One region of the Lysinibacillus sp. RS11 genome, then DNA from elsewhere that is predicted to be linked to it. Evidence: riboswitches for the same ligand, from Rfam matches in the RefSeq annotation. Region 1 holds a riboswitch; the other holds the start of a gene.
The links. A riboswitch is a leader RNA that binds a small molecule or an ion and turns the genes downstream of it on or off. The one in region 1 is predicted to bind cyclic di-GMP.
Positions count from the first base shown of each region.

Region 2: another riboswitch for cyclic di-GMP. It lies ahead of AB9L17_RS15065 (amidase); the one in region 1 lies ahead of AB9L17_RS21885 (hypothetical protein).

Region 1 is NZ_CP168124.1:4,216,622-4,232,224, reverse strand. Features, by position in the region: gene gatA (Asp-tRNA(Asn)/Glu-tRNA(Gln) amidotransferase subunit GatA) at 1-390, shown strand, start outside; gene gatB (Asp-tRNA(Asn)/Glu-tRNA(Gln) amidotransferase subunit GatB) at 392-1,819, shown strand; gene AB9L17_RS21920 (hypothetical protein) at 1,945-2,304, shown strand; gene AB9L17_RS21915 (thioredoxin family protein) at 2,382-2,942, shown strand; gene AB9L17_RS21910 (diacylglycerol kinase) at 3,043-3,957, shown strand; gene AB9L17_RS21905 (cytochrome ubiquinol oxidase subunit I) at 4,273-5,619, shown strand; gene AB9L17_RS21900 (cytochrome d ubiquinol oxidase subunit II) at 5,616-6,641, shown strand; gene cydS (cytochrome bd oxidase small subunit CydS) at 6,654-6,776, shown strand; gene rlmD (23S rRNA (uracil(1939)-C(5))-methyltransferase RlmD) at 6,997-8,370, shown strand; cyclic di-GMP riboswitch class I at 8,809-8,895, shown strand; gene AB9L17_RS21885 (hypothetical protein) at 9,039-9,413, shown strand; gene AB9L17_RS21880 (hypothetical protein) at 9,458-10,171, shown strand; gene AB9L17_RS21875 (methyl-accepting chemotaxis protein) at 10,213-11,292, shown strand; gene AB9L17_RS21870 (tRNA dihydrouridine synthase) at 11,739-12,701, shown strand; gene AB9L17_RS21865 (alpha/beta-type small acid-soluble spore protein) at 13,207-13,407, opposite strand; gene AB9L17_RS21860 (DUF1456 family protein) at 13,594-14,088, shown strand; gene AB9L17_RS21855 (hypothetical protein) at 14,300-14,497, shown strand; gene AB9L17_RS21850 (hypothetical protein) at 14,783-15,466, shown strand.
Region 2 is NZ_CP168124.1:2,920,079-2,935,681, forward strand. Features, by position in the region: gene bioD (dethiobiotin synthase) at 1-201, opposite strand, end outside; gene AB9L17_RS14995 (hypothetical protein) at 476-619, shown strand; gene AB9L17_RS15000 (hypothetical protein) at 659-1,297, shown strand; gene AB9L17_RS15005 (hypothetical protein) at 1,620-2,144, shown strand; gene AB9L17_RS15010 (ABC transporter ATP-binding protein) at 2,204-2,902, shown strand; gene AB9L17_RS15015 (ABC transporter permease) at 2,895-4,007, shown strand; gene AB9L17_RS15020 (beta-carotene 15,15'-monooxygenase) at 4,044-5,081, opposite strand; gene AB9L17_RS15025 (MarR family winged helix-turn-helix transcriptional regulator) at 5,083-5,577, opposite strand; gene AB9L17_RS15030 (Cj0069 family protein) at 6,110-7,156, shown strand; gene AB9L17_RS15035 (LysE family transporter) at 7,239-7,871, opposite strand; gene AB9L17_RS15040 (hypothetical protein) at 7,885-8,391, opposite strand; gene AB9L17_RS15045 (tetratricopeptide repeat protein) at 8,600-9,340, opposite strand; gene AB9L17_RS15050 (hypothetical protein) at 9,656-9,859, shown strand; gene AB9L17_RS15055 (saccharopine dehydrogenase family protein) at 10,181-11,410, shown strand; gene nspC (carboxynorspermidine decarboxylase) at 11,407-12,546, shown strand; gene AB9L17_RS15065 (amidase) at 12,589-13,476, opposite strand; cyclic di-GMP riboswitch class I at 13,520-13,613, opposite strand; gene AB9L17_RS15070 (chemotaxis protein CheW) at 13,752-14,234, opposite strand; gene AB9L17_RS15075 (M20/M25/M40 family metallo-hydrolase) at 14,260-15,375, opposite strand; gene AB9L17_RS15080 (hypothetical protein) at 15,539-15,603, opposite strand, start outside.

The sequences.
Region 1 (15,603 bases):
CTTGGTACTTACTCACTAAGTGCAGGTACTTACGATGCTTACTACAAAAAAGCACAACAAGCACGTACACTGATCAAAGCAGACTATGACAAAGTATTTGAAGACTTTGATGTAATCATTGGACCAACTGCTCCAACACCAGCATTCAAAATTGGTGAAAACGTCGATGATCCAATGACGATGTATGCGAACGATATTTTAACGATTCCTATGAACTTAGCTGGTGTACCAGCCATCTCAATTCCATGTGGCTTTGAAAATGGACTACCACTAGGCTTACAAATTATCGGTAAATATTTCGATGAAGCAACAATTTACCGTGTAGCTCATGCTTTTGAACAAGCAACGGAGTTCCATAAACAAGTTCCTCAAATTTGGGAGGGAAAATAACATGAACTTTGAAACAGTCATTGGTTTAGAAGTACACGTTGAGTTAAAAACAAACTCAAAAATCTTCTCACCAGCACCAGCTCACTTCGGTGCTGAACCAAATACAAACACTACAGTAATCGACCTAGGCTATCCTGGTGTCCTTCCTGTACTTAATAAAAATGTTGTAGATTTCGCAATGCGTGCAGCACTTGCACTTAACATGGAAATCGAACAAGAAACAAAATTTGACCGTAAAAACTACTTCTATCCAGATAATCCGAAAGCTTATCAAATTTCTCAATTCGATAAGCCAATTGGTAAAAACGGCTGGGTTGATATCGAAGTAGATGGTTACACAAAACGTATTGGTATTACACGTCTTCATATGGAAGAAGATGCTGGTAAACTGTCTCACAGTGGCGACCACTCTTTAGTTGACTTTAACCGTCAAGGTACACCACTTGTAGAAATCGTTTCTGAGCCAGATATTCGCACACCGAACGAAGCGTACGCGTATCTTGAAAAAGTAAAATCAATCATCCAATATGCAGATGTTTCAGACTGTAAAATGGAAGAGGGATCTTTACGTTGTGATGCCAACATCTCAATCCGCCCATACGGTCAAGAAGAATTCGGTACGAAAACAGAGCTTAAAAACCTGAACTCATTCAACTATGTTCGTCGTGGTTTAGAGCACGAGGAATTACGCCAAGCAGACGTACTTCTGTCAGGTGGAGTAATTGAGCAAGAAACTCGTCGTTTTGATGAAAAAACAGGTAAAACAATTCTTATGCGTGTTAAAGAAGGAACAGATGATTACCGTTACTTCCCAGAGCCAGACTTAGTACGTCTATCAATTGATGACGAATGGTTAGAGCGTGTAAAATCAGAAATTCCAGAGCTTCCAGACGCTCGTAAAAAACGCTATGTTGAAGAATTAGGCTTAACGCCATATGATGCAGGAGTTCTTGTTATTTCAAAAGAAATCTCAGACTTCTTCGAGGCTATGGTAGCTAATGATGCGGATGCAAAGCTTTCTGCAAACTGGCTTATGGGTGATGTTTCTGCTTACTTAAATGCAGAACAAAAAGATCTTAAAGATACTGCATTAACACCAGAAAACCTTGCTGAAATGGTGAAATTAATCACTGACGGTACAATTTCTTCTAAAATCGGTAAAAAAGTATTTGCTGAACTAGTAGAAAAAGGCGGTTCTGCAGCAGATATCGTTAAAGCAAAAGGTTTAGTTCAAATTTCTGATGAAGGTGCATTACTTGCTATCGTTACAGAAATTCTAGATAACAATGCACAATCGATCGAAGACTTCAAAAACGGTAAGGATCGTGCTATCGGCTTCTTAGTTGGTCAAATTATGAAAGCAACAAAAGGTCAAGCAAATCCGCCAATGGTTAATAAATTATTACAACAAGAAATGGCAAAACGTTAATTGCATTTGCAACAGAAAGCCAAGAGAGCAAATTCGCTTTCTTGGCTTTTTATTATTTTTAAAAAGTAATACATACTAAAGGTACTATTCTTTTTGTTTGAGGTATCCATACAATTTAAGGTGAAGTGAATGCCCTGACATTTCAGCCGATTGGCCCGAGACCCTGGAGCGAAGCGGATGTTTTCTGTGCGAAAGCGAAGCGGCAGCAACAAAAGTTTTCTGTGCGAAAGCGAAGCGGCAGCAACAAAAGTTTTCTGTGCGAAAGCGAAGCGGCAGCAACAAAAGTTTTCTGTGCGAAAGCGAAGCGGCAGCAACAAAAGTTTTCTGTGCGAAAGCGAAGCGGCAGCAACAAATGTTTTCTGTGCGAAAGCGAAGCGGCAGCAACAAATGTTTTCTGTGCGAAAGCGAAGCGGCAGCAACAAAGCGCCCAGTCGGAACGGAAATCAACCACACGGTATGGTGATGAGCTAAAAAATACAAGTTAACACTTTATGGTTGTCTAAAAAAAGTTTTCATAGCAAAATATAGAATAGAACATGAAATAACATTAGGGGGTTAATCAATGAAAACTGAACAACAATATTTCAAAGATGCGATTTCGATTCAGCAATATATGGATAATATGACGACGTTGAAAGAGGAGAGCTTCCGTATTTATGATGGCTTTGAAGTGCCAACGAACGATGGCTTTATCGAGCTACTAAAGGACAAGCAGCCAAAAATTTTAACAATTACTGAAGATTGGTGCGGCGACGCAATGTTAAATAACCCGATTATTCGTCGTGTAGCAGAGGCTGCAGGTTTAGAAATACGCACAGTACTTCGCGATGCGGATACAGATTTAATTGATCGCTATTTAACAAACGGTGGTCGTGCAATTCCAATTTATATTTTATTGGATGATGTTGGTCAAGTGATTGGAAAATGGGGACCACGTGCACCAGAATTACAGGAACTAGTAGTGAGCAAACGAGCTAGTTTACCTGATAAAGAAGATCCTACATTTGAAGATGCACAAAAGGCATTGTATGCAGAAATTCGTGAAGAGAATATGACGAATAAATCATACTGGACATTTGTTTATGAGGATTTCAAAAAGCAAGTGACAGCTGCATTGCAGTAATTGTAGATTACAAGGCTGCATGTCAAAGAATTAGGATGTGCAACATTTAAACGTAAAATTCGTTGAAGAAATAGAATCTTATGAAGCAGGAAGGTATGTTATGAAACGAGCAAGAATCATTTATAATCCTACATCTGGACGTGAAGCATTTAAAAAGCATCTACCAGAAGTATTGGAAAAACTAGAGGTAGCAGGCTATGAGGCATCATGTCACGCAACAACTTGCGAAGGCGATGCAACCGTTGCAGCAAAAAATGCAGTAGAACGTGGCTTTGATATAATCATTGCCGTTGGTGGAGATGGCACATTAAATGAAGTTATTTCAGGTGTAAGTCCATTTGAAAATCGTCCGAAAGTTGGTCTAATTCCAATGGGCACAACGAATGATTTTGCCCGTGCAGTGCATATCCCTCGTAATATTGCAGATGCTGTTGAGATTATTATTAAAGGTGAAACGTTACCAGTTGATGTTGGTTTATTAAATGGAGAACGCTATTTCATCAATATTGCCGCTGGTGGACGTATTACTGAGTTAACATATGAAGTGCCAAGTAAAATGAAAACAATGCTAGGACAGTTAGCTTATTACCTTAAAGCAGTAGAAATGATTCCATCAATCAAAGCTTCCCATATGCGTATCGAATATGATGATGAAGTGTTTGATGGGGATGCCATGATGTTTTTATGTGGCTTAACCAATTCAGTAGGTGGCTTTGAAAAGCTTGCACCAGACGCAAGCATTAATGATGGCTACTTTACTTTATTAGTATTGAAAAAAGTAAGCTTACCTGAATTTATTCAGCTTGCCGCAATGGCATTAAGGGGCGAGCATTTGAATGATGATCGTGTAATTTATAAAAAGGCAAGTGTTGTAAAAGTATCTACTGAAGACGAGATACATTTAAACTTAGACGGTGAGTATGGTGGGGATGCACCTGCAACATTTGAAAACTTAAAGCGCCATATTGAAATTTTTGTTCCCATTGAGGATATTCGTGAGGAAGACCGTATCTAAGTGCCTAAATATTGACTATTTTTACCATAAGAATTGTCTATAATGAGGATTGTGAACGAATTAAGAAAAATGTTTGGCAAATGTGCGTATATTACTTGAACAAAATTTGAAACCTTTATAATAGGCCGAAATATCGGTCCATTATAAAGGTTTTTTTCATGGCAATAGTGGAAAATATGAGTATGGGGTAAGAAAGGAAGTGTTGACTTTGTATAAGTCGCAGGAAAGAAAGCTCATATGGCTAAGCTTTGGCGTTGCAATTATTATGCTACTTTCCATGCTTGGAAGAATATTTGGTAGTTAGGAGGCAATGAAATGGTGAATGAATCAGCAGTCTTTTGGAGTAGAGTATTAACGGAGCTGACGTTATCGTTCCATATTATTTATGCAACGATTGGTGTAGGTGTCCCGTTAATGATTATGATTGCTCAATGGACTGGATATAAAAAGAATGATGAGCACTATATTTTAATGGCAAGACGTTGGGCACGAGGTTTTGTTATTACAGTTGCAGTCGGAGTTGTTACAGGGACAGCAATTGGCTTACAGTTGTCTTTACTATGGCCGAATTTTATGCAACTTGCTGGCCAAACAATTGCATTACCGCTCTTTATGGAAACGTTTGCGTTTTTCTTTGAAGCCATCTTCCTTGGCATCTATTTATATACTTGGGATCGCTTTGAAAGTCAGAAAAAGCATATGCTGCTATTAATTCCTGTAGCTGTTGGTGCTTCGATGTCAGCTGTGTTTATAACAATTGTGAATGCGTTTATGAATGCACCTCAAGGATTTGACATTGTGGACGGAGAACTTGTGAATATTCAACCTTTTTTAGCAATGTTTAATCCAGCAATGCCGACAAAGGTAGCGCATGTTCTCGTTACCGCTTATATGACAGCTGCATTTGTGTTAGCGGCCATTGCAGGATACCGTATGCTTAGAGGTTCTAAGCATATGTACCATAAAAAATCATTATTTTTACTTATGAAGATTGGCCTGATTTTCTCCATTGCATCAGCGATTATTGGAGATTTTTCAGGAAAATACTTAGCAGAATATCAGCCAGAAAAACTAGCTGCAGCTGAGTGGCATTTTGAAACAGACGATAAAGCCTCACTTATTCTTTTGGGTGTATTAGATGGTGACGAAGTAAAATATGCAATTGAAATTCCTTATGCTCTAAGTATTTTAGCGCATAATAATCCAAACGCAGAGGTAATTGGCTTAGATCAATTTGCTGAAGAAGATCGACCACCACTGTATATTCATTATCTCTTTGATCTCATGGTGTTTATTGGCATGTTTATGGTATTAGTTTCATTGCTTTATGTAGTCGGGAAAGCGCGTGGTTGGCTGTTTATTCATACACGTTGGTTTAGATGGATTGTCGTTGCAGGTGGACCACTTTCAATTATTGCAATTGAAGCGGGCTGGTGGCTTGCTGAGGTTGGTAGACAGCCTTGGGTCTTATATGGTTTAATGCGAACACCAGAAGGGGCCACAACGAGTGACCATGTGGATTTAATGCTGCTGTTGTTTGCAGGTGTGTATGCTGTATTGGGCGTAGGAAGTATTGTAGTTTTAGTTCGTATGTTCAAAAAGAATCCAATTGAACGTGAATTAGCAGATCGCCATTCTGAAAAAGGCGGTGACATCTTATGACATTAGAGATTTTAGGTATTTCAGTTTTGTGGATTTTCCTATTCGGCTATGTCATTGTAGCTTCAATTGATTTTGGGGCAGGTTTTTTCAATGCCTACAGTTTACTCGTTGGCAAAAATCATATTTTAACAAATATTATTAAACGTTATTTATCACCTGTTTGGGAAGTAACGAATGTCTTTTTAGTATTCTTCTTTGTTGGGATTGTTGGGTTTTTCCCACAAACAGCCTTTTATTATGGAACCATTTTACTTGTGCCAGTTAGTATTTCGCTAGTGCTACTTGCCATACGAGGCTCCTACTATGCGTTTGAATCATATGGCTCACGTGGACATATCGGATACACGCTAACGTATGGTATAGCAGGATTACTCATTCCGGCCTCACTTTCTGTTGTCTTTGCGATTGCTGCAGGTGGCTATGTTGATATGGTTGACGGGCAACCGGTCTTAAACTATTGGACATTGTATACGAGCCCGTTTGCTTGGAGTATTGTCGTCTTGAGCATTGCAGCGGTACTCTATATTTCAGCTGTGTTTTTAACATGGTATGCTCATAAAGCAAAGGATGTAGAAGCAACAAAACTAATGCGAAAATACGCACTTGTTTGGGCGATACCTTTAATGGTGAGTGCGCTTGGTATTATGTATGAAATGAAATCGATCAATCCTGAAACTTACAATAATATGGTTAATTTATGGTGGGTGTTCGCCATTTCAGCCGTACTATTTATCATTACTGTGGTGTTCATTTGGATGCGAAAAAATTACGGCCTTGCAGTAGGACTATTGATTGCCCAATTTGCTTTGGCATTCTTCGCTTATGGTATCGCACAATATCCATATTTACTGTATCCATATTTAACAATTTACGATAGCTTTACAAGTACACAAATGGCGATTGCACTCGTCATCGCATTTATATTAGGTCTATGTCTGCTTATTCCATCACTATTTTTATTGTTGAAATTATTCCTGTTCAACAAAAATTACGTGACAGGAAAAGAAGACAATCACGCATAGGAGGTTAGAGTGATGGAGAAATTTCTCATGTTTTATGCGCCATTTATAGTAGTCATCCTCGGAATTGTGTTTGCTTTCTGGTGGGCACCAAAAGATCACCATGTAACAAAAGAGGAAGGAGAGAGTCGCGAATAGCGGCTCTTTTTTCTACTTTAAGCTTTGGAAGGTTCGAGCATTTTGCAGTACTGCTCGGGTCGTGTGCGGAAGTGATCAGGTGGAAGGAGAATGTGCTCGGGAGAGTGTCGTACTGCTTAGGTCATGGATGTTGGGCAAATAGCTTACAAGATCAAGTCTTGTTCTTTTTTCATCCGCCAACACATGCTACAATAAAGAGATTGAAATGGAGGATGTACGAATGTCAGCACCCGTGAAAAAGAATGATCGATTAACAGTTTATATAGAAGATTTAACACATGATGGCAATGGCGTTGCAAAGGTCGACGGCTATCCATTATTTATCCAAGGGGCACTTCCTAATGAGACAGCGGAAGTTCATGTTTTAAAAACGTTAAAAAATTATGGCTTTGCGAAAGTTGTAGATATTCTTAAGCCATCGCCAGATCGAGTAGAGGCGCCTTGTGAATATTTCAAGCAATGTGGTGGTTGCCAATTACAACATCTGTCTTATGAGGGGCAGTTAAAATGGAAAGAGAATATGGTGCGAAATGTCATGCAACGTATTGGTAAAATTGATGCGCCTGTTCTACCTGTGAAAGGCATGGAAGAGCCTTGGCAATATCGTAATAAAGCCCAAATTCCTTTCTCTTCGAATGAAGCAGGACAAGCAATTGCTGGCTTCTATAAAACGAAGTCTCACAGCATTGTGGATATGGAGCGTTGCTTAATTCAGACAGGTGAAGCGGATGCTATTCTTACAGGCTTGAAAAAGGAATTAGCGGCAATCGGTATTCGACCATACAATGAGCTAACACATGAGGGAATGCTACGCCACGTAGTTATTCGTAAAGCACGAGCAACTGGTGAAGTCATGGTTGTTCTCGTAACGAAAAAGAAAAAATTCCAGCAAAAAGAAGCAGCTGTTGCGACAATCCAGAAGCTTGTCCCGAATGTCACATCCATTATGCAAAACGTTAACAGCGACAAAACGAACGTTATTTTCGGTGATGAAACCGTGAACCTGTGGGGCAAGGACGTTATTATCGATACAATTGGTGATGTTCGCTTTGAAATTTCAGCACGTTCATTTTATCAAGTAAACCCTGAGCAAACGGAAGTCCTTTACAAACAAGCATTAGACTACGCTGACTTACAGGGTGATGAACGAGTAATAGATGCTTACTGTGGAATTGGTACCATTTCATTATTCCTTGCAGAAAAAGCAAAGGCTGTTATGGGGGTTGAAATTGTCCCACAAGCTATTGAAGATGCAAAACGCAACGCAGCATTAAATGGCTTTACGAATACGTATTTCGAGGCCGGCCCAGCAGAGGAAGTGATCCCACGCTGGTATAAGGAAGGCAAGGAAGCGGATGTCCTAGTAGTGGACCCACCACGTAAAGGCTGCGATGAGGCTCTTCTTCAGACGATTTTAGAGCAACGTCCTAAGCGTGTTGTTTATGTGTCCTGTAACCCAGGTACACTAGCGCGTGATCTCCGTATTTTGGAGGATGGGGGCTATCAAACACAGGAGATTCAGCCAGTGGATATGTTCCCACATTCGACGCATGTTGAGTGTGTCTCGCATCTCATTTTAAAAGAAGGTATCTAACAGTTGCAGTTGCCTTTCGGTACGCTTTTTATACTACTTGTAGCGATTCACAAAGGCGTAATGAATACTACCGTTGTGAGTACAAGTAATGAAGTTTTGAAAAGAGTAGCATTATAAAAAAGAGTGGAATTTTAGGATGTATCCTAAAATTCCACTCTTTTTTATCGTTACATAACGCATTTATGAAAAATGAAGTTGATTCTTCTTCTTAGATGAATGTGAAAGAATAGGCAGCCATTTGCTTTTCCTACAATCTGGGCATGATTAGAAATTCCCTCTTTAAAAAAATCACCAAACAGTATTTTCTTGTCCATTCCTTTAAATATACGGAAAAATTCTCTAAATCTTCCGATATTACTTAGAGAAAAATACCTACAGTCGACAAAAATTTACAAAACATTTATAATCTAATAGTATTATGTCAGCGTAATTTTAATAAATTGAAAACGGCAAACTTATCGAAAGGTAAGGACGCAAAGCTACGAGTCTAAAATCCTCTTGGAAAATGATAGTCGGGTTGCCAAGATGATAAGCGATTTTTTGGCTATCCTAATTATGTTCAGGGATAGTTTTTTTGTGGAAAAAATCAAAGGACTGAATAGGTATTTATTAATATTTATTACAAAAATGCTAACAGCTTTAAGAAAATTATAAAAAGGAGATTTGAGATGATAGTCGTTGATAAAGAGAAATATAAAATGGCGATTTATGAAGCAAAAAAAGAAGTACACGTCCAAATAATAGGGTTTATAAAACCAGCGCTTGTAGAGGATTATTTAAAAGATTTGACAGAGACAGGGTCAAAAGTACAGAAAAATACCTATACATTTGTTGTTGATGCAACACATCAATCACCCCTCCCTTCAAAGATTTCTGCAGAGCTAGGACAAACATTAATGTTTTATGCTTCACTAGGCTTTAAAGATATATTTATTGTTAATCCAACCTCTAAAATTGCCTATGTGCAAGTGCGAAATGCTTTAGAGGGAGTTAATTTCCCAGGAACCGTAGTCGACAATGTTTCGCAATTACCAATGCGTTAGTCTTTAATTAACTATAATCACATTTTGAAAAAGAGGAATTTAGGATGCAAACAATTCAAGAATTATATACTTATGAAATCCTTACAAAGGACCAACCAGATTTAATTAAAAAGACAGCAGAATGTTTAGCAAAAACATTTATTGGGGTAGAGGTTGCTGGCAAATGGGTGCAAGAACCGATTATCGGGTACGCCTTAAAACTACCTTACGAAGATTTCTATCAATTTACGAAGGAATATATTGAAGCAAATGTTCATCAAGGATACTGTGCTGTTGCACTAGATCAAGAGCAAAATGTTGTAGGCGCATTAGTTGGAGATACGAATGTCTTTGAAATTATCAAAGAGGATATTTTTGAAGGCACGTTTGCAGATATGAATATTGTTATGCGTGTATTAGAGGATATTGATGAACGTTTCCTAGAAGATTATAAAAATCGTTATGGAAAAGATATGGAAGATGGAGAAGTATTACATTTATTTTTATTAGGTGTAATTGGTGAGCATAATCGTCATGATATAGTACAAAATTTAGGCGATGTATTAATAAAGAAAGCAACAGAAGAAGGCTTAAGATTAGTATTAGCTGAAGCGACAAATCCAAAGTCAATGCGTGTGCTGGAGAAGTATCATGGCTTGACAAAATATGTGAACGTAGATGGGGATTTTATTGTTCATAAATATGAAAGCAATGAAAATCTAAGCAGTATTCCACCGACTGTAGCAGATGGAATTTACATCATTGTAAAAGAACTATAAAATTTCATCACTAATACGTTAGTAGAATAGGAGAATTTTTCATGGAAGCTATTATGCTAGGAATTATTGTAGTTTTATTATGTACATCTTTGTATTTTGCTTACCGATATTTTTCACTTAAACGTCATTCCCATATAAATAAAGAGGCACTAAATGGAATGCATGAAATATCAGCAGGTCAAGTAAGTGAACAATTTAATAAATTCGCAAATAATGTGAATGAAAAAAGTAAAAATCTTTTAGAACATGGAGATTACGCAACTGAGAAGGCTGATACTGTAAGGGCCGCAATCGATGAAGTCGGTAAAGGATTAAAAAAGCAACTAGTCGCTACTGAAGAGAGTGCTACTTCTATCGAAGACATCACAGTGGCTATTGAAGAGCTATCTATAAGATCTAACCAAATTTCAGAACAATCGAATACGACGTTAGAATTAACGCAAGAAGGCAATGAAAAGTTAAAAGATTCGTTGGTGAAAATGGAGCATTTTAATCAAACGATTAATACGACATTTGATGCAATCAATATACTTGGAGAAAAATCGTACGAAATTGGTAATATTGTTAAAGTAATTACAGGGATTTCAGAGCAAATAAATTTATTAGCATTGAACGCAGCTATCGAAGCAGCTCGTGCAGGAGAACACGGTAAAGGGTTTGCTGTAGTTGCTGATGAGGTTCGTAAATTGGCTGAACAATCACGTCAGTCAGCTGATGAAGTTTCGAATATTGTAAAAAATATTCAAGAAGAGACGAACAAAGTTGTCATATCAATGAAGCAAGGAACAGAAGAGTTTGAACAAACAAATACTAAAATACTAGAAATCGGGAATATGTTCGAAAAAATTGTAGATACTACAAAAATTATTGCTGAAAATAATGTGGAATCATCTGCAAGTACAGAAGAACTTTCTTCAAGCTCTCTGCAAATTATGGAAGCAATGAAGGATATTTCTTTCATTTCGCGAGAATCAGTAGAAATGTTTGAAGAGTTAGTTGGAATTAGCGATGATGAATTAAATACAATGCAAAAACTAGTTCAAGAAGCAGAGTATCTTGTAGATTTAAAAAATGATGCAGAAAAATTACTTTCTTCATTAAATCATGGAAGTAATGATTAGCAGCCGGTTACATAAAGCTACCTGCAATCCTATGTTGCCTCAAACACTCAGCACATAGTGAATGCTGTTCGTAACTTGGAATAGCTAACTTAATATTCGTTGAAATTAAAAAGCAGACGGTTTAGAAATGCGATATTGCACCTCTAATAGGCCGTCTGCTTTTACTGTTATTTTACAGTACCGCAACTGGCTAGTCTCACCACAATGTGAAGGGATAGCTTGGTTGGTATAATAGAAAAGCAGTTAATATAGAAAAATTACCATTCAGCACCGACTTTCGTTAAAATAAACATTGCCGATTTTCACAAATTATAAATGTCCATATGTACTTGTATTGATAATAAGTTATTAAGCATGATATAAGTGTAAAAGAAGTGGAACATTTGGCTTTATCTTTTTGATTGAGAGTTGAAGGTGTATCCATAGTGAGAGGATTTGAGTTTGAAATGATAGATAATTTTTGGCGTGATTTACCACGACCATTTTTTGTACTTGCACCAATGGAAGATGTGACAGATGTTGTTTTTCGTCACGTAGTAAGTGAAGCAGGTCGACCGGATGTATTTTTCACAGAGTTTACAAACTCGGATAGCTATTGTCATCCAGAGGGCATGAAAAGTGTGCGTGGTCGTTTGATTTTTACAGAAGATGAACAGCCAATGGTGGCACATATTTGGGGGGATAATCCCGAATATTTCCGTCAAATGAGTATTGGTATGGCAGAGCTAGGATTTAAAGGTATCGATATTAATATGGGTTGCCCTGTACCGAATGTGGCATCTAGAGGGAAAGGTAGTGGCCTTATTCTGCGTCCTGACGTTGCGGCAGAACTTATTCAAGCAGCGAAAGCGGGTGGACTACCTGTCAGCGTGAAAACACGACTTGGCTATAACGATGTAAATGAGTGGCAAGAGTGGCTAACGCATATTTTAAAACAGGATATTGCGAACCTTTCTATTCATTTACGTACAAGAAAGGAAATGAGCCAAGTAGATGCGCATTGGGAGCTAATTCCGGAAATCAAAAAATTACGTGACCGTATCGCACCAAATACGCTACTAACAATCAATGGAGACATTCCTGACCGTCAAACTGGGCTGCAGCTTGCTGAACAATACGGGATTGATGGCGTTATGATCGGGCGAGGTATTTTTAAAAATCCTTTTGCTTTTGAAAAAGAGCCAAAAGAACATAGCAGTAAAGAGTACCTTGATCTTTTAAGACTGCAGCTTGATCTTCAAGATCAATATGCGGAAGCACTACCACGTTCAATCACAGGGCTGCATCGCTTTTTCAAAATTTATGTCAAAGGATTCCGTGGAGCTGGTGAATTAAGAAATCAATTGATGAACACGAAATCAACAGATGAAGTGCGTGCATTGCTTGATAACTTTGAAAAAGAATGTTGATGGGACGGGGACAGTGAAATGATGTAACTCTTAAGAATGTAATAAACCCACCAGCATCCTTATGTTGCCACATCCACTCTGCACATGTGGAGTGCGTAAGAAAGCTAATTTTAAAAGGAAGAAAGTATAAAGCCTTTAGCAATAATTAGTTTTAATTTAATATTAAATTAAAGAAGCTGTTGCTTTTGTTTTTAATGGTAAAGAAATATCTTCCGTGCCATTTTCTGATCTACTTAGCTGCTTTATATTGCATTTCCTTTATCGTGATGCTGACTTTAAAAAAGGGTTCAAATGAGGATTTACAACCGGTTGAAATAAAATAATGAAAACACGAAAGAACGAATTCCAATCAAAGGGGATTCGTTCTTTTTAGGAAGCTTTAATAGCGCGTTGTCGCCTAGGCTAAAGCGCTACATCCCCAAGGTCACTTCGATCCCTCGGGTAAAAGTGGTAGAGCGTTTATTTTTGCTTCGGGCTCTTTAGCGCTTTAACGCATTTGTTCTTATTATAAACCTCTTGAACGCTTTTCAGCCATTTCTACGAGGCGTTTTGTAATTTCTCCTCCAACAGAACCGTTTGCGCGAGAAGAAGCTTCTGGCCCTAACTGTACGTTAAATTCTTGGGCAATTTCATATTTCATTTGATCTACAGCCTGTTGTACACCAGGTACAAGAAGTTTATTTGAACTACGATTATTGTTAGCCATTTTTCTCACCTCCTTGTGATTAGAATGGTCGAGAGTTTACTTTTCATACATTTAAAAAGAAGGAAATGCGCAGTCTAAATATAATAGGAATTTCAGAAAGCTAGCTGAAAAAGTGATGCTCTCTGTTATAATTAAGCCTGGCATTTTATAATTTAGGCTTTATTAATACATAAAGGAGGTTTTTAAATGACGAATAATGATATATTAATTCGTTTGCGATATGCGCTAGATATTAAAAATAAGGACATGGTTGAAATTTTTAAGCTAGGTGGCATGGATTTTACAAAGGAAGAAGTATTGAACATGCTTATTAAAATTAATGATGAGGAAGAAGCACCTGAAGAATACATCAAATGTAATAATAAAATGGTAGAGGCTTTCTTAAATGGATTTATTACATTTAAACGAGGGCCACAAAAGCCTAAGCCTGGTGAGCCTGAAGGACCACTACCTGTTTCAGGGAAAGAAAGCCCTAATAATATGCTGTTAAAGAAAGTGAAAATTGCATTAGCCTTAACGAGCGAAGACATGTTAGATCTTTTATATGATGGGGGCGTTAGCGTTTCGAAGGGCGAGTTAGGTGCCATTTTAAGAAATCCAGGTCATCGCAACTATAAGGAATGTGGCGATCGATTCGTGAGGAATTTTTTAAGAGGGCTGACATATAAATATAGAGATTAAAATAATGATTAAAAAAGCAGCTGCAATTTTGCAGCTGCTTTTTTGTAAGTGGTTTTACGTAAATTTCTCGATTGGGTAAAAAAATACTGTAAAAAACGAAATTTTCTTAATTAAATCTAGTTGACAAAATGTGGCGAAATTGTGTACACTGTAATTGACACAAAGTTGTCACAAAGGGAAAATAAATGTTCACGAACAGAGGGGTGTTTTTATGTTTGGTTTAGATATTTTATTAGTTGCTATCGCATGTGTTACGATCCCACTTGTTGTTGCTTCAGTTATGTTAGATATCTTTTATGCAGAAAAGAAACAAGTTCGTTTTTCATTACGCCGTACATCTTTGTGGTATGTGAGTATGTTTACTGTATCATTTGTACCGGCAGTCCTAGTTATGACACTAAATGGATAAGTACCTTTTATACAAATGATCATTTAGGGGTGAATGATTATTAAAAAATCATAGTAGCAGCTACAACGTTTTATAATTGCGTTGTAGCTGTTTTTTCTTTACGCCCTGAATAAAATCGAGGGCGATATCTCAAAGATTTACAATCCGTTTCAAAGTTTGATGTTAGTGTTAGCAATGTAGATAATTCCCACAGAAATTAAGAATGAAAAGATAATCGTTAGAATAAAATTTCTACTAATATGGATGCGATTTTTCTATTGATTATCTTTTGAAGGTGGGATACGGATGAAAACCTTTTTTCTCTTTTTTCTAGGGCTTATCTATTTATTACTAGCAAATGCAGTCGAAACAGCCATATTTAGTAAGGTTTATTTCTTAATTGGTTTAGGGCTAGTAATAGCAGGTGTTATTCGGTATGTGAAAGAACGATATATTTATATTAGCTGGTTGAATGAAATGAAAGAGGCAAGTGAGGAGGAGCTAATGGCTATTCCTCATACACATTGCATCATATCAAGTGATTGTTTAAGTGCTTTATTATTAAATGAGCCTACAAATACACTTTTCCTCGCAAGTAGAGAACATTTAGAAGAGGAATTGATTAAAAAAGAAATCCCTTTTAATAAAATATATGAAGTTGCTATAGTAGAGGACGAAATGTATATTGCAAGAACTAGTAATAACTTAATAAGTAGCTCATTACTAGGTGAAGATCACGATATAGAAGAGGAATTAGATGAAGAGGACGCTGAGGATAACGAAGTATCTCAATTGACCTTGCAAATTGTAGCTGATAACTTATCTGACCCTATTTTAGAATATGTTTTTATGGATAACAGTGAGCCGATATCACGGGAAGAGGATGACTATCAAGAAGCGCTAGAGTTATGTGAGGAATGGTTTCAGAAAATTAGTGTTATTATTAAACGCTATGAGCTTGAAAGGGTACCAATTAGACATTGGCAATAAGATTATCTACAAGTAGAAAGCTATCTCGAACGTAATGTCGAGATAGCTTTTTTTGGTAAATGCTCAGGTGTGCCAGAGAAATGATCAGGTATCATCTCAAAGTGCTCGGGAGCATCAAAGAAGTGATTAGACGCCTC
Region 2 (15,603 bases), 1.3 Mb from region 1:
CTCCAGTCTTTGTAATGAATACTTTTCATACATTGCTGTATCGTAGTAATAGCAATGCCCATTCTCATGTACCTCGCCCGTTTGCACAGGCTTGTAAGGCGTGACTTGTAGATTATGCTGCTGTAATTGTCGCATCAGTAATGTGGTGATAACCGTTTTACCGACATCTGTATCTGTCCCTACAACCCAAAAATGTTGCATTGTTAACCTCCCCCTTTAAGTTAACTAATTATATTTCTAAAGTTAACACATATATTTTTATTTTGTAAATGCTATTTCCATATTTCTTCATAAACGATACTTTTCTTAACAAAAAATAAGGAATTTTGCGATAATTTAATAAGTTTTTAATTCACAAAAAACTCTAGGCTCTTACCTTGAGGTAAAAATCTAGTGCCATATTGTTAAAAAACTATATTTTGTCAATGATATTTGTCCAATTAAATAAAGTTTGGCTGTTCGGCAATACGAGGGGTTGATTTCCGTTCCGACTGGGCGCTTTGTGCTGTGCGAAAGTGGAGTGCTAACGAAGCGGCAGCAACAACTGTTTTCTGTGCGAAAGCGGAGTGTTAACGAAGCGGCAGCAACAACTGTTTTCTGTGCGAAAGTGGAGTGTTAACGAAGCGGCAGCAACAACTGTTTTCTGTGCGAAAGTGGAGTGTTAACGAAGCGGCAGCAACAACTGTTTTCTGTGCGAAAGTGGAGTGTTAACGAAGCGGCAGCAACAATATTTCAACTGCGCGAAAAGGAAAGCATTTTTTCCGGATATTATCAAAAATTTAAAGGATTTCCTTCTTCGTTCGTAGTATTAAAACTAGACGGGGGTGGTTGTATGTTTGGTATTTTTAAAGAATCAGAAAAGATTATAGATACATATGAGCAAGTTGCTTTTATTTTAAAATACTTGCTCACATACGAGCTAAAAGACTTACCTATTCGTTATGAATTTTGGTATCGCGTGGCTATTCGTCAGGAAGAATTGCGAACATTAAATACTGAGCATCGAGCAAAGATTACGATGACTACAGCAGTAGGTCGCTTTCACAAAGCACAATATGAGGTAACGAAACAACAATTGGCAAAGCTTGAGCGCCTCGCAGATATATATAAATCGTTTTGTATCGCGGAAGAACGAGAAGCATTAAACCATCGACTCCATTTCCAAAAGGAAGCGATTACGGAGCTATATGAGCATGTTCAAAATAAAGAGCTATATCTATATTGTGATTCTGTACAGCAACAATTTTGGGATGCAGTCAGTGAAGATATATTAAATGCAATTGCCCACCTGGATTAGCAGATGGGCAATTTCCAGGTCTATCTATTTTTCTATGAGTCTTCCTTTATCCATCTGTACAAGTCGATAAAAACATTTAAAGGCTTCTCTTCTATAGCCATCGCGAAAACGATTCCTTCCTCCTACGTAATGGACAGTACTATAGCGCCTTTCCCCCTTGCAAATGATATTCCACATATCTTTTGCGATATCCGCTTTCCTTTCTTCATGATTCACTATTTTTGGCATATCTTTATAATCTTTTTTAATACAATTGTTTTAATTAAAAACTTACGGTACTTTAATTACTATAACTGTATTAATTAAAGTTTGGAGGTTTTATATGATTGCCTGGATTATTACTGCGGAAATCGCCTTTTGGATTGTTATTATTCTAGGGCTTATTTGCAGATATGTTTTGAAAATGCCGAAACTGAGCATTTTCTTTTTTGCACTAACACCTGTTATAGATTTGTTACTTGTCACCCTCACTGCACTAGATTTAAAAGCAGGCACTTCCGCTTCTATATCTCACGGTATAGCAGCTATCTACATTGGGGTCTCCATAGCCTATGGTAAAACGATGATTACATGGGCAGATGAAAAATTCCAACAATGGTTTTTAAAATCTGTCCATAAAAAAGAGCCATTGACTGGAATGGCAAAAGGTAAGCATGAAATGAAAATGCTTGGACAGCATATTGTTGCCTTCATCATTGGTACTGGATTATTGTATGCTATGTCTCTTTTCGTTGGTTCAAATTCTGATACATCTCCCCTATTTCAAGTAATGAAAGTTTGGGGTATTGTCCTTGCGATTGATACTGCAATAAGCATTTCATATGTTTTATTCCCCAAAAAGAAATAACTCAAATTTCGAAACATTTCTCCTCTTTATTCGTAAGTAAATAAAAGGAGAGGACGTTAATGACAATAGATATTAATATACATAAAGGTGGCTATGTAGAAGAAGAAATCGTTATTACGGACATTCAATTTCAAGTAAACAGCGGTGAGCTTGTTGGATTAATCGGTTCAAATGGGGCAGGTAAAAGTACAACCTTGCAGGGAATGATGGGTGTCTTACCAATTATGGATGGTCATGTCTCAATAGGAACTTACGGCTACATACCAGAAAGACCAATTTTGTATGAGTATTTTACATTATGGGAGCATATTGATTTTTACATGCGTGTAGCAGGTAAAGAGGCTTCTTTAACCGATCGTGCACATGAATTACTAGATATTTTTAAATTAGACCATAAGCTACATGATTATCCAACAACGTTTTCCAAAGGTATGCAACAAAAAGTGATGCTTATTTTAGCATTTCTTCACAATCATTCTTCCTATATTTTAGATGAACCATTTATGGGGCTAGATCCACAGGCAATGCGTAAGCTCTTAACGACTTTAGACGAATTAAAAGCGCAAGGTGCCTCCATTTTAATGAGTACACATGCGCTCGATACGGCAGAAAAAATATGTGATCGTTTCATACTGATTGATCATGGGCGAATTCTACAGCAAGGTACACTCACATCATTACGCCTAACGGTGAAACAGGACAAAGCATCTCTTCTTGATATTTTCGATACATTACTTGAGGAAAATCACCATGACTAGTTTATTTCAGCAACGAAGAAAAATAGAGCGCTCCAATAATTTTAAGCTACTAGCAAGCATTATCGATTGGACAGTCGCCTTATATATTGTTGTGCCATCTCTTGTGATTGGCTTTTTCCTCTATAAAGACTTTATTCTTAATGTCCAAACATCATGGGTTGCTCATACTACTCCTGTTATCTACATTGTGCTGTTACTTTTCATCACACAAATTGAAACAATTCGTACATTTTTACAACGAGCTGATCGCCTTTTTTTAATCCAAAATCAAAAACAAATGATAAAGTTAAAACAAGCTGGTCTTTATTGGACGTTTAGTAAGCAGCTCTTCATACTTGTTTCTGCCCTTGCTTTATTAGCGCCCATTTTTATAATCGTTCATCATATAACAATTTTGGAATTACTTATTTTATTACTGCTACTATTTACAACTAATTTTTTCAATGCACTTGTAAAATTAAGACTTCGTAAATGGCAGCAGCTTTTAAGTAAAATTGTGATGTGTATTCTCGGCACAGTTTTCTTTTTGTATGTACCCAATATTATTACGGCACTTTTTTATCTAATTCTTTTTGTCTATTGCGCAAGCTATTATTATAGACATTTTATTTATAGCACGAAATATTTTGATCAGCAGGTGAAGCTCGACCAAGCAGCTTTTTATAAATGGCAAAGTCTCTTATTTCGAATTACTCCTGAACTTAAAAGTCAGTTAGTGCCAAAATTTAAAAAGCCTCGTCTACTATGGAAAAATTCAAAGCGCATGTTTAGACGTTCCGATTATTTTATAGAGGAAATAGTATGCAAAACGATGCTTCGCCAAAAACAGTATCGCCTTGGCTATCTTCGTTTTTTAGCGATGGGGATTGGGCTTACCATCATTGTTCCGACTTGGGGTAAATTTATCATAATTGGAATGCTTTATTTTACTTTACGTAGCGTTATGCAATCGATAATCCAACAAATTATTGAGCACAGAATTTGGTCAATCTTTCAATTATCCAATGAACAAATTCAGATAGCTAAAAGTCGATTAATTAAAGGGTTTGTAGATTTCCCATTATGTGTTCTTGTTATCTTAGTTATTTTTAGTCTTGTAAATTAAACAGGTGCTAGCTTAGTTGCTAGCACCTGTATTTTATTATCTATTATTTTCCATTCCGTATAATAGCATATTTCTAAATTCCTGCACTTGGTCCGCTTTAATCGCCACTTTGTTATAATGTTTTTTTAGTCCAAGCATAAAAGTCACTTCCACAGGTTCCCTCATCTTTAAAATAAATTGTGGGGAGGCCTCACCAAAATCACGTGCTACAAAATCAATCGTATCTTTAGATAATTTTTCTTCCAACTGTTCCTTATCTTCAATAAGTTCTTCAATATCTTCAAAGCGAATTTCTGCACGTTTCATCAAACCTAAAGACAAATACAGCTTATCAGATGTAACATAGACAGGATTTAAACGAATTGCCTGCATATCTGCAATAAAAAATACAACAGAGTATACATTAAAAATAAGCAATAGAATAGAAAGAACCATTGATTTCTCATGTAACCACCAGTGAATTCCTATTGTTTCAATGGCAATTCCATGAATGATCATGATTTGAAAAGCAATATAGCTGGAGTTTTTATGTAAGGTTAATCCTGGACGCTCTTTTCTCTTCCAGCTTGCAAAACTATAGTAAAGTACTAAAAAGTCTGTGCACAGCATTTGAATAATAAGATGCTTTGGGGCATGTTTTTCAACTGCTTGTGGAAATGTGAACAGGTCTGGTAAAGTATTTGATCGTACATCTGCCAGAATTCTCGGCATGTAACGAACAAGAGTTGTCACTAGTAATATTTCTAATAAAATAATCGAACCTTCAATGGCAAATCCAACCCATGTTACCGCAACAAAAGGCTGTAGATGCTCGATTGGAATAATAAAACGGGCTGCAATACAACCAGTCGCTGCTAAAATTACCGCTTGTTTTACAGAAAACTTACCCTTATACAACATAAATAAAACAGGCATTACAAGTAGAAAATCAATTAATGAACCAATGACAACTCCATTTGTTTCAGTTGGTAAAATGGATATGCCAAGTCCCGTGTTATAGAGTGTGTAATTACTAGCGAGAACGACTAACAAAAATGCTAGCCATATATTTTGCTTTTTCTTTAAAGCGATCATGTTAAATCTCTCCCTTTCTTAAATGATGATCGTTTAATTCATCGATAATGCCTTCCTTAATGACAATTTGATTTAGTTTCTGAATAATCTTCTTTAATTCCACGACCTCACTTAATTCGAGCCTAGAATAATATTTAGAGATAATAAATCGTTTTATTTCTTCCTCTCGTTCAAAATACTTAATGCCTAAAGTATCTAAACTCACAAATATTTCACGTCGGTTTTCAGGATTAATACTCCTAATTACATATTGCTGTTCTTCAAGCTTACTAACCAATTGACCGACAGCACTTGAAGTAATATTCAAATAACTTGCAATCTGACCTATCGTCACTTGGCTATTTTTTTCAATAAAATCTAATAAAATTATTTGCTTAGGCGATAATTCATCAGTCACTAAATTCTGATGTAACTTAATGAAATGACTATCCATCGAGTAAATGGCATCATTTATTTCCTGTACAAGGTGATATAGAAGTTCTTCATCCTTTTTCATTAAAAACCAAATCCTTTAAGTAAAGTTAATAGTAAAGTCTCCTTTACTATTAACTCTACTTTACTACATTTGGTTATTGCTGTAAATAAATCCAGCGTTAAAGCTCCATCCTTATACCTATAATTTTCAATAATTTTTCACAAATGGGGATTTGATTCTCATTTCATGGCTAGTCCTTGCTTCGCGCGCGGATATTACCTCTCTTCCGCGGGTATTCTTGCTTCGCAGCCTAGAACTCCTTAAGCTGTTATAACAAATGTATTTTGGCTTAAAATTTCCTTCGATAGTTTTTAATTTATCGGAACTTTGCTTATTCTATGTATGATTTTATACCTCACTGTTTTTCAGAAAAAACACTCTTAGCATACACTCTATAAATTTGGATTATTCTGAAAAATATTAGTCGTTAATTCCTATAAAAGATCATAAATACGATAAATCTATACATAAAATTTACTTATTTTATATATCCTTTTTCCTTGTCAGTCCATTATACTGAAAATATCATCAATCATATTAAAGGGGTATTTTTATGGATAAAAAAGTTATTTTTTTCGAAGTTCGTGGCGGCACAGATAAGGGACCAGATGGCTATCGACAAGATACAATGCCAATGGTGAATGCGCTAAAACAACGAGGACAGGATGCAGAAGTCATTTTCTTTGATGTGACAAAAAAAGAGGAAATTTATCATTATGTCAAAGAGCATGGTGCAGCCTTTGTATCACGTATAAATCCAGGAAACTTACAGCATGAGGAAGAATATTTTGATATGTTACGCGAGCTATGTAATGAAGGTGTCATCGGTATGCCTCATCCAGATGCAATGATTGGCTATGGCTCTAAAGATGTATTATCAAAGCTATCTTCTACAAATTTAGTGCCCAATGATACATTTGCTTATTATACGGTTGAAGCATTTAAAGCCCAATTCCCTACCTCTCTTGCTATTACTGAACGAGTTCTAAAGCAAAATCGTGGTTCAACGGGCGAAGGGATATGGCGAGTAAAATTAGTTGAACCTCTTGCTAAAGGGATTACAGAAGTGCCACTTGATGCGGAGATTAAATGTACCGAAGCAAAAGATAATCATGTGGAATATTGGAAACTTGGAGACTTCATGACGTTCTGTGAACAGTATATTACAGGTCCAAATGGCATGCTAATTGATATGCGCTTCCTTCCTCGTATTACTGAAGGTGAAATCCGCTTATTTATGCTGCGTGATAAAGCAGTACACGTAGTACATAAAAAACCAGCAGATTCCGAAGACGCTTTTAGTGCAACACTGTTCTCAGGAGCTCAATATCGCTATGACGCCCCGGAAGACTGGGAAGAGCTTGTTCAAAACTTTTTAACCCAACTACCTCTCGTAACTAGTTTACTAGGCAATTATGCTTTACCACTCATATGGACGGCCGATTTCATGCTTGATACAAACGAAGCTGGTGAAGATTGCTATATTTTAGGGGAAATGAATTGTTCATGTGTAGGCTTCACTTCTGAACTCTCTTTAGCACATCAAGTAGCAGAGGAAATTCTCGCTTGTATCCATGAAAATGCCGAAGTTTCAGCGTAAAGTGGACTTTAAGTAATGGTGCTTTTACTGACCGTTAATACAGGATAAATGAAAAAAGTGCGATCTTTTGGGATCGCACTTTTCATATATAGATCTTAATAGCTTGTATAAATTCATAGATAAAATACCCTGCAAAGCCAATTAATAATACCCCCGCTACTATTGTAAGCGACTTTATGACCTTACGACTCATCGCTTTACGGGTAACAGAAACAATGGTCATCAAGCCTATATCATGTAACAATATGCCACTCAGAACCCCTGCAGCAATGACTAAAAAATGATCCGACTCCCCTTGCCCATATGATTTGGCTAGTACGACACCGAAAACATTTACCCAGAAAACTAAATTTCCAGGCGAAATTGCTACTAGTAAACCATTTCGATAAGACGTGAAAAACGATTTTGTCACTTTCTCGCCTGCCAGTGTAATATCATGGTCAGCATTTTTTATCGAATCCAAACCTAAAAGGAATAAGAAGCCCGCCCCTATAAGCCACATAGGAATTTGAATGATGGGCATTGCTAAAATGGAGGCAAGTCCCATATATAAAGCAAAAACCAATACAACATCAATTGTCATACCGCCAAGCCCTACAGCCCAGCCATGCATAAAACCATTTTTTAGTCCTTGCTTTGTCATTTCTACTGTAATAGCTCCAACAGGCATGGCAATCGCAAGTCCTACCAACACATACGCTACATATAAACTCAAAGCAACACTTCTTTCATGCAATCAATTTCGCCTTGGCGTAATTGCGTCCGGATTTTGAATTGTGCACGCACAATTCATTCCTTTCAAAATATCCGTGACATCCACCGGAGGCTTTATCTTCAATCAGTCGGTGTTTGGGTATCCACTGAAAAGGAACCAAATCCGCATTCATCTCTTCACCTATAAAGGTGGATGTAACTGTCGCGTTGCTTTCGCTACAAAAAAACATTTTGCTGCTGTCGCTTCGCTTTCGCACAGAAAAACACTTTTGTTGCTGTCGCTTCGCTTTCGCACAGAAAAACACTTTTGTTGCTGTCGCTTCGCTTTCGCACAGAAAAACATTTTGCTGCTGTCGCTTCGCTTTCGCACAGAAAAACACTTTTGCTGCTGTCGCTTCGCTTTCGCACAGAAAAACATTTTGCTGCTGTCGCTTCGCTTTCGCACAGAAAAACACTTTTGCTGCTGTCGCTTCGCTTTCGCACAGAAAAGATCTGCTGAATAAAGATAAAATAAGTTTCATACGTCCGTTTATATTTGTATTATAGCATAAAAATACAGAAAAAGACGTAAATATTAATAATTATTCATTTTAATGGAATAATTATTAATATAGTTAAACCTGATTGTTCATTCCCTATTTTATTTATGATTCCTTAATTATATGACATTATTTGGAGTCATACTTATAGCTTTCTACCCCCCCTAACTACGAGAGGTATCCTTTCTTTCTATAACATTTGCTTTTTCCATTGCAATAGTAGGTCATTGGATTTCGCAATGTCCACTTTTAGGGCAATCTGTTTAGCAGAGCAGCGTTTTTTAGCCTTTTCCCAGGCTTCTTCTAAAGCCGGTAAATAGCTTAAATTTCTTGTTGCTGCAACAAGTTGCAAGAAAATATTTCCTTGAATATAGTACCAGCGAGGGTTCATGCTATCTAACTGTATTGCTTCTTCAATGAGACGCAGTGCTAAATACGGACTGCCTTCACTACGGTTCAAAAACTGTGCAAAGGCTCCCCAGTAAAGAGCTTTATTTGGCTGTAATTTTACCGCTTCAACAAATTGCGCCATTACCTTATCATACTCCTTAGCAAGAACAAAATATTCCGCCATTGTATAGTAGGCATTCGCTTGCGCTTCCACGGATCCAGCTAATAATTCGTCTACCACTTTAGCAAACTGTTCATCATCCTGACTTCCTAAATAAGCAGCGAGTACATCACGCTCTGGGTAGGAGCCATCTGCCCGTTCAACACTTTGCTTCTCCTTCTCAGTAGACGGAACAGGCATATTTGCATAGCCGTTCGCTTCTAACAACGCGACGTGCTGTTGAATGGTTGCCAATGATTCATGTTCAGTAAACGCTCTATCAGCTAAAACTATTTTCGCTAACCGATAGCTTTCTTTCACTTTTCCACTTAAAAATAATTCATTTATCTGTTGGACTTGCTCATCAAACTGTTTGATCACTATTAAAATCCTCACCTTCACCAAAAGAAAAGTCTTATAGTAGTTTACCATCTTTAGAGAGAAAAGGAGCTATTATCATCTAAAAATTCTTTCAATTCAACTAATTTCATATGCCGTATGTTCCATTAGATGAGCTGCTATTAACATATCTACCAGGAATTTTCCCTTATCATCCTAATGCAATAGCATGACATCGCATTAGAAAAGTACTGTTTTTTACCATTATCAAAAAAGGTTGCTAAAGTTCTGAATTATGAGATAATTGAAGTAGTCTATCTACATCATTTGTGCATTCAATCTAAAGGAGGGCTTGCTATGAATAGTCGTTATCATTTTATATCGCTTATTATTGGAAACTTGTTTACACTAGGAGCTATTTTCATTTATGCTCTGCAAAGTCAAGTGGACGTGGCCCTCAGTACTTATGCCCTTGTGACGGGATTTTTAAGTACATTACTCATTATCTTTTTTTATTTATGGCGGGATGAAAATTTAATTTCAAATCGTTTTTCTAAATAAATCGCTGGGTGGAAAATATAGTTTCGAAGCTTATAACTAGAATTGTGATGAGTTATCAATTTTTTAACAAAGTGCATCCTGTAATTCGAACAAAACGATTTGGTAAAAATGCTCATTTCCTCCCCTTTCTACAGCAGTAGTAAAGGGATTTTTTTTCATAGAAAGCTTCCTTTTTCGTGGTATTCCCCTCTGAATACGACTGATTGTTGTAGAAAAATAAATTTTTTTGTAGAAAATTTAAAAACAATGATTGAGTAGTAAATCAATTTTCTGTATAATCAGCTTGTTTGACAATACTTTTATGAACTTGGGGGTAGACAATTGGGTAAAGCATTGATTATCGGAGCTGGCGGAGTAGCCAGTGTTGTGGTACACAAGTGTGTTCAAAATTCGGACGTATTTGAGGAAATTTGTATCGCAAGTAGAACTGTTTCAAAATGTGACGCTCTAAAAGAAAAACTAGAAGGCGGAAAAACAAAGATCCAAACTGCACAGGTAGACGCAGACAATACAGAAGAGGTTATCGAGCTTATTAAAGCCTTTGGACCAGATGTTGTCATTAACGTAGCACTACCTTATCAGGACTTAACGATTATGGATGCTTGCTTAGCGACAGGTGTACACTATGTGGATACTGCAAACTACGAGCCACCTGAAACGGCAAAATTTGAATATAAATGGCAATGGGCTTACAAAGAGAAGTTCGAAAAAGCTGGCTTAACTGCATTACTTGGTAGTGGTTTTGATCCAGGCGTAACGGGCGTTTTCACGGCTCATGCTCAAAAACATGAATTTGATGAAATCCACTACATTGATATTGTGGATGCAAATGCTGGTGATCATGGTTATCATTTCGCAACAAACTTCAACCCAGAAATCAACATTCGTGAAATTACTGCGAATGGTCGTTACTGGAAAGAAGGCGAGTGGGTAGAAACTGCACCACTTGAGAAAAAAGAAGTATATAACTTACCAGAAATTGGACCAAAAGATATTTACCTGTTATACCATGAAGAGTTAGAATCTCTTGCTAAAAACATTAAAGGCTTAAAGCAAATCCGTTTCTGGATGACATTCTCAGAAAAATACTTAACACACTTAAAAGTATTAGAAAATGTTGGTATGACTTCTATCGAGCCTATCGAGTTTGAAGGGCAAATGATTCAACCAATCCACTTCCTTAAAGCAGTACTGCCTGATCCAGCATCACTTGGACCACGCACAAAAGGGAAAACAAATATCGGTTGTATCGTTCGCGGTCTAAAAGATGGCAAGGAAAAAACTTATTATGTGTACAACGTATGTGACCACGAAGAATGTTATAACGAAGTTGGTTCACAGGCGATTTCTTACACAACTGGTGTACCAGCAATGATTGGTGCGATGCTTGTGATGAACGGTGAATGGCGTAAACCAGGCGTTTGGAACGTCGAAGATTTCAATCCAGATCCATTCATGGATGCGCTAAATAAATGGGGTCTACCATGGCAAGAAAGCCATAATCCAGAATTACTTGACCTTGATTTAGATGCAAAGGAACTAAGCCAATGAAACCAATTGATTTTTCAAAAGTTCCATCCCCTTCTTACGTAGTGGATGAGCGATTATTAACAAAAAATCTAGAGCTTTTAAAATCGATTCAAGATCGTACAGGCTGCCGTATTTTACTTGCCTTAAAAGGATTTTCAATGCACTCAACATTCCCTTTAGTAGGTAAATATTTAGCCGGCATTACATCAAGCTCACTTCATGAAGCACGACTTGGCTATGAAAAAATGGGCAAGGAAGTACACGTTTATGCACCTGCTTATATGGAGCATGAGATGGACGAGCTTCTAGGCTATGTTGAGCACATCGTGTTTAACTCATTTAACCAATGGGCACAGTACAAGGATAAAGTAAAATCTGCTGGTAAAACAATTGAATGTGGTATTCGTATTAATCCTGAGTACTCTGAAATTGAAACAGCACTTTACGATCCTTGCTACACAAATTCTCGCCTAGGTACAACATTAGCCAACTTCGACAAGTCACAACTTGACGGTATTGATGGCCTACACTTCCATGCAATGTGTGAGCAAAATTCAGATACGTTAGAGCGTATTATACAAGTTGTCGAAGAAAAATTTGGTGATGTTTTGCATCAAATGAAATGGTTAAACTTTGGCGGTGGTCACCATATCACTCGTGAAGATTATGATGTGGAAAAGCTAGTGAATATCATTAATTATATTCAAGACAAGTATAACCTTCTCGTATATTTAGAGCCAGGTGAAGCTGTTGCACTAAATACTGGTTATTTAGTAGCAACTGTTCTTGATATTCAGAAAAACGGTATGGACTTAGCAATTTTAGACACATCGGCAACATGTCATATGCCAGACGTTCTAGAAATGCCATACCGCCCTATGATTATCGGTTCTGGTCAAGCAAATGAGCTAGCACACACATATCGTCTAGGCGGACTTACATGTCTTGCTGGTGATATTATTGGTGATTATTCATTTGAACAACCTTTAAAACCAGGAGATCGTCTTGTATTCACGGATATGGCACATTACTCAATGGTGAAAAACCATATGTTTAATGGGGTAAACCTTCCATCAATCGTTTCTTATAACGATGAAGAAGGCATTAAAGTTATTCGTGAATTTAAATTTGAAGACTATAGCGGTCGACTTTCCTAATAGAAAAAATCCTCTCCAACTTCAGCTGGAGAGGATTTTTTATTATGGCCGCATATTCATCCAACTATCGACATGATGAATGGCAAAACCATTAAAGCTTGTTTTATTTGCATAATGACGATGAACCGTTGCTAATTGTTTATTCATAAAGGCTTCTCCATTATCATAAAAGGTAATTGTTTTCCCCTCGTTAGAAGCGCCTGTTTCTACACCAATCACAATTGATTTATTTACTTTTTGTGCATACTCTATTTCATTTTCAACTATTTTGATAATGTTTTTAGCTGCATCTCGATAGGCCATGATCGAAACACTATCCACTTGATCGATAACCCATTCAGCTAATATACCATTGCCATATTGATTGCTATAAGCGATCTCATCAAACCAAAATGGCATATCGACTTCCAAAGGTATTTGTAATTGATTGGCCCCCTCTTTCGCTCTAGTAAGGAGCGCTTGATAGGATTCTATTGTATTTACTTGGTTCGAGCTCCATCCACTATTTAGATAGGGCTCTACATCCAGGTGGACTCCAGAAAATTGCTCTGTTGTTAATGCACGCTCATTATATGTATGTAACCACTCAAACAGTTGATCCTGCATTTTATAGCCATCCTCTGATACCCAACTTGCAGCACCATCCAATGCATATACTTTTATACCTTTTGTTGTTGCTTTGTCAATAAAGCTTTTATAATTGTCATTTGCTATATCAGTATTAATTTGTAAATAGACTTTGTTAACATCTTTGCTTTCTAAAAATTGGAGTACGCCTGATTCATCTTCAACAATTTTTGTCGTATCCCATAACCAAGTTGCTCTATCTTGCATGGCCGTTGCCTCTACCTTTCCTATTGTTAATCCTAGCGTACTTACAATTGTTACTATAAAAGCAATGATTGCTTTTGATAGTGAACGACTTACCATATGTTACATCTCCATTCTATTTACCAAGGCTCATAGAACAGAACCTGGCAACCTGACAATCATGCACTATACTAATATAGTGTTTAGACTCATGGCTTTGCGTCCTTCCCTTTCAGTGAAGTTTGCCTTTTACAGTAGTTTTATTACTTTACATAATACGCAGTTAGAACGAAAATGTCTGTAGGTCCAATTAATAATTATCGGGAGTACTGTTCGATAAAATCGTATAAACACAGGTGATTTTTACTATAGAAGCAAAAAAAAACGTAGAGTACTCAAGCCTCTACGTTTTCATTTTCAAGCAATTTGTGCAAATAATTAATAATTTCACGAATACCTTCTAATGAATTCACAAGTATTTTTGGATCTACGTATGTAATCATACGATTTTCCAGATTTGCCACAGCTGTAAAGTAGCGTGTTTTTGAATAATTGACAAGTCCCACTTGCTTTAATACAGACTCATCAAAATCAAGAATTTCACGAGCATCTGTCACAAGTAATCCATAATTCACAACATCCGTGTTCAATACGATAACACGTGCTGTTGCAGTATTTGAAGAACGGTTGTAAAGAATACGTTCAAAATCAAGCACAGGCACAAGCTCACCACGAATTCTTGTGAAGCCTAGTAGATAATTTGGTAAATGAGGAATAGGTGTTACATGCTCTAACTTTTCAATCGAAATCGCTTGCTCCACAGGTACTGCATATTCTTCTGTACCACAAGCAAAGACTACTGCCTTTACACTTTCCATGCGGTCACATCCTTCGACTCTGTTGTTATTTTTTTGCAGACTCTTTTACAATTTCGACAAGTAAATCTGCTAATTTTTCTAATTCTTCTACTGGTATTTTTTCATTTGTTGTATGAATATCTTCATAACCAACAGATAAATTTACTGTAGGGATACCGAAGCCAGCAATAACATTGGCATCAGATCCACCACCAGAAATACCAAGCTTTGGTGTACGTTCAATGCTATGTGCAGCCGCCATTGCCACTTGAACAACTTTATCCTTTTCTGTTACACGGAAGCCAGGATACATTAGTTTCACTTCAACTTCAGCTTTTGCCCCTAATGAAGCAGAAACTTGCTCAAACGTTTCCTGCATATGCTTAGTTTGTGCATCAAGCTTCGTTTTGTCGATAGAACGTGCTTCTGCTAGTATTGTCACTTCATCACATACAATATTTGTTGCCTGGCCACCTTCAAAGCGACCGATATTTGCTGTAGTTTCTTCATCTAAACGACCAAGCTTCATTTGTGCAATACATTTAGAAGCAACCGTAATCGCAGATATTCCTTTTTCTGGAGCAACACCAGCATGAGCTGTTTTCCCAATTATTTTAGCGAAGATTTTTGCTTGGAATGGTGCAGCTGTTACAATACCGCCTACTTTGCCATCACTGTCTACAGCAAAACCATATTTTGCTTTAATTTTAGATGGATCTAACTCTTTAGCTCCAACGAGTCCACTTTCTTCACCAGCTGTAATAATAAATTCAATATCTCCATGTTCAATATTTTGCTCTTTTAAGCGTTTAGCCATTTCAAATAAAGCAGCAAGGCCAGCTTTGTCATCAGCACCTAAAATTGTTGTGCCATCGGATACGATATAGCCATCTTCACGAAGAGACGGTTTAATACCTTTACCTGGAACAACTGTATCCATATGAGAAGTAAAATAAATAGGTTCGACATCCAACGAACCTTTTAATGTTGCAAGTATATTCCCTGCTCCATGCCCGTTACGAGTATGTGCATCATCTTGTTCTACTGTAAAACCTAGCGCTGTTAATTTGTCGATTAAAATCGGCGCAATCACTTGTTCATGTTTTGTTTCTGAATCGATTTGTACGAGCTCAAAAAACTCTTCTACTAAACGACTTGTCATGTTGTAAGACTCCCTTAGTTTACGTGTTTTTCCACGTTATAGTATATATTTTATTTTAGCACAACGTCTGCAGAGTTGAAATAATTCGCTACGAAAATCACCAATCACTCCTTATTGCGAAATGAAGAAAAAACCTATGAAAGAAGGAGATTCTTTTCACAGGTTACTTCGATGCTTGGAAAATAGTTTCTTTCTCTTTTTGTAGAGACTGCAAATAATCCTCTGCCT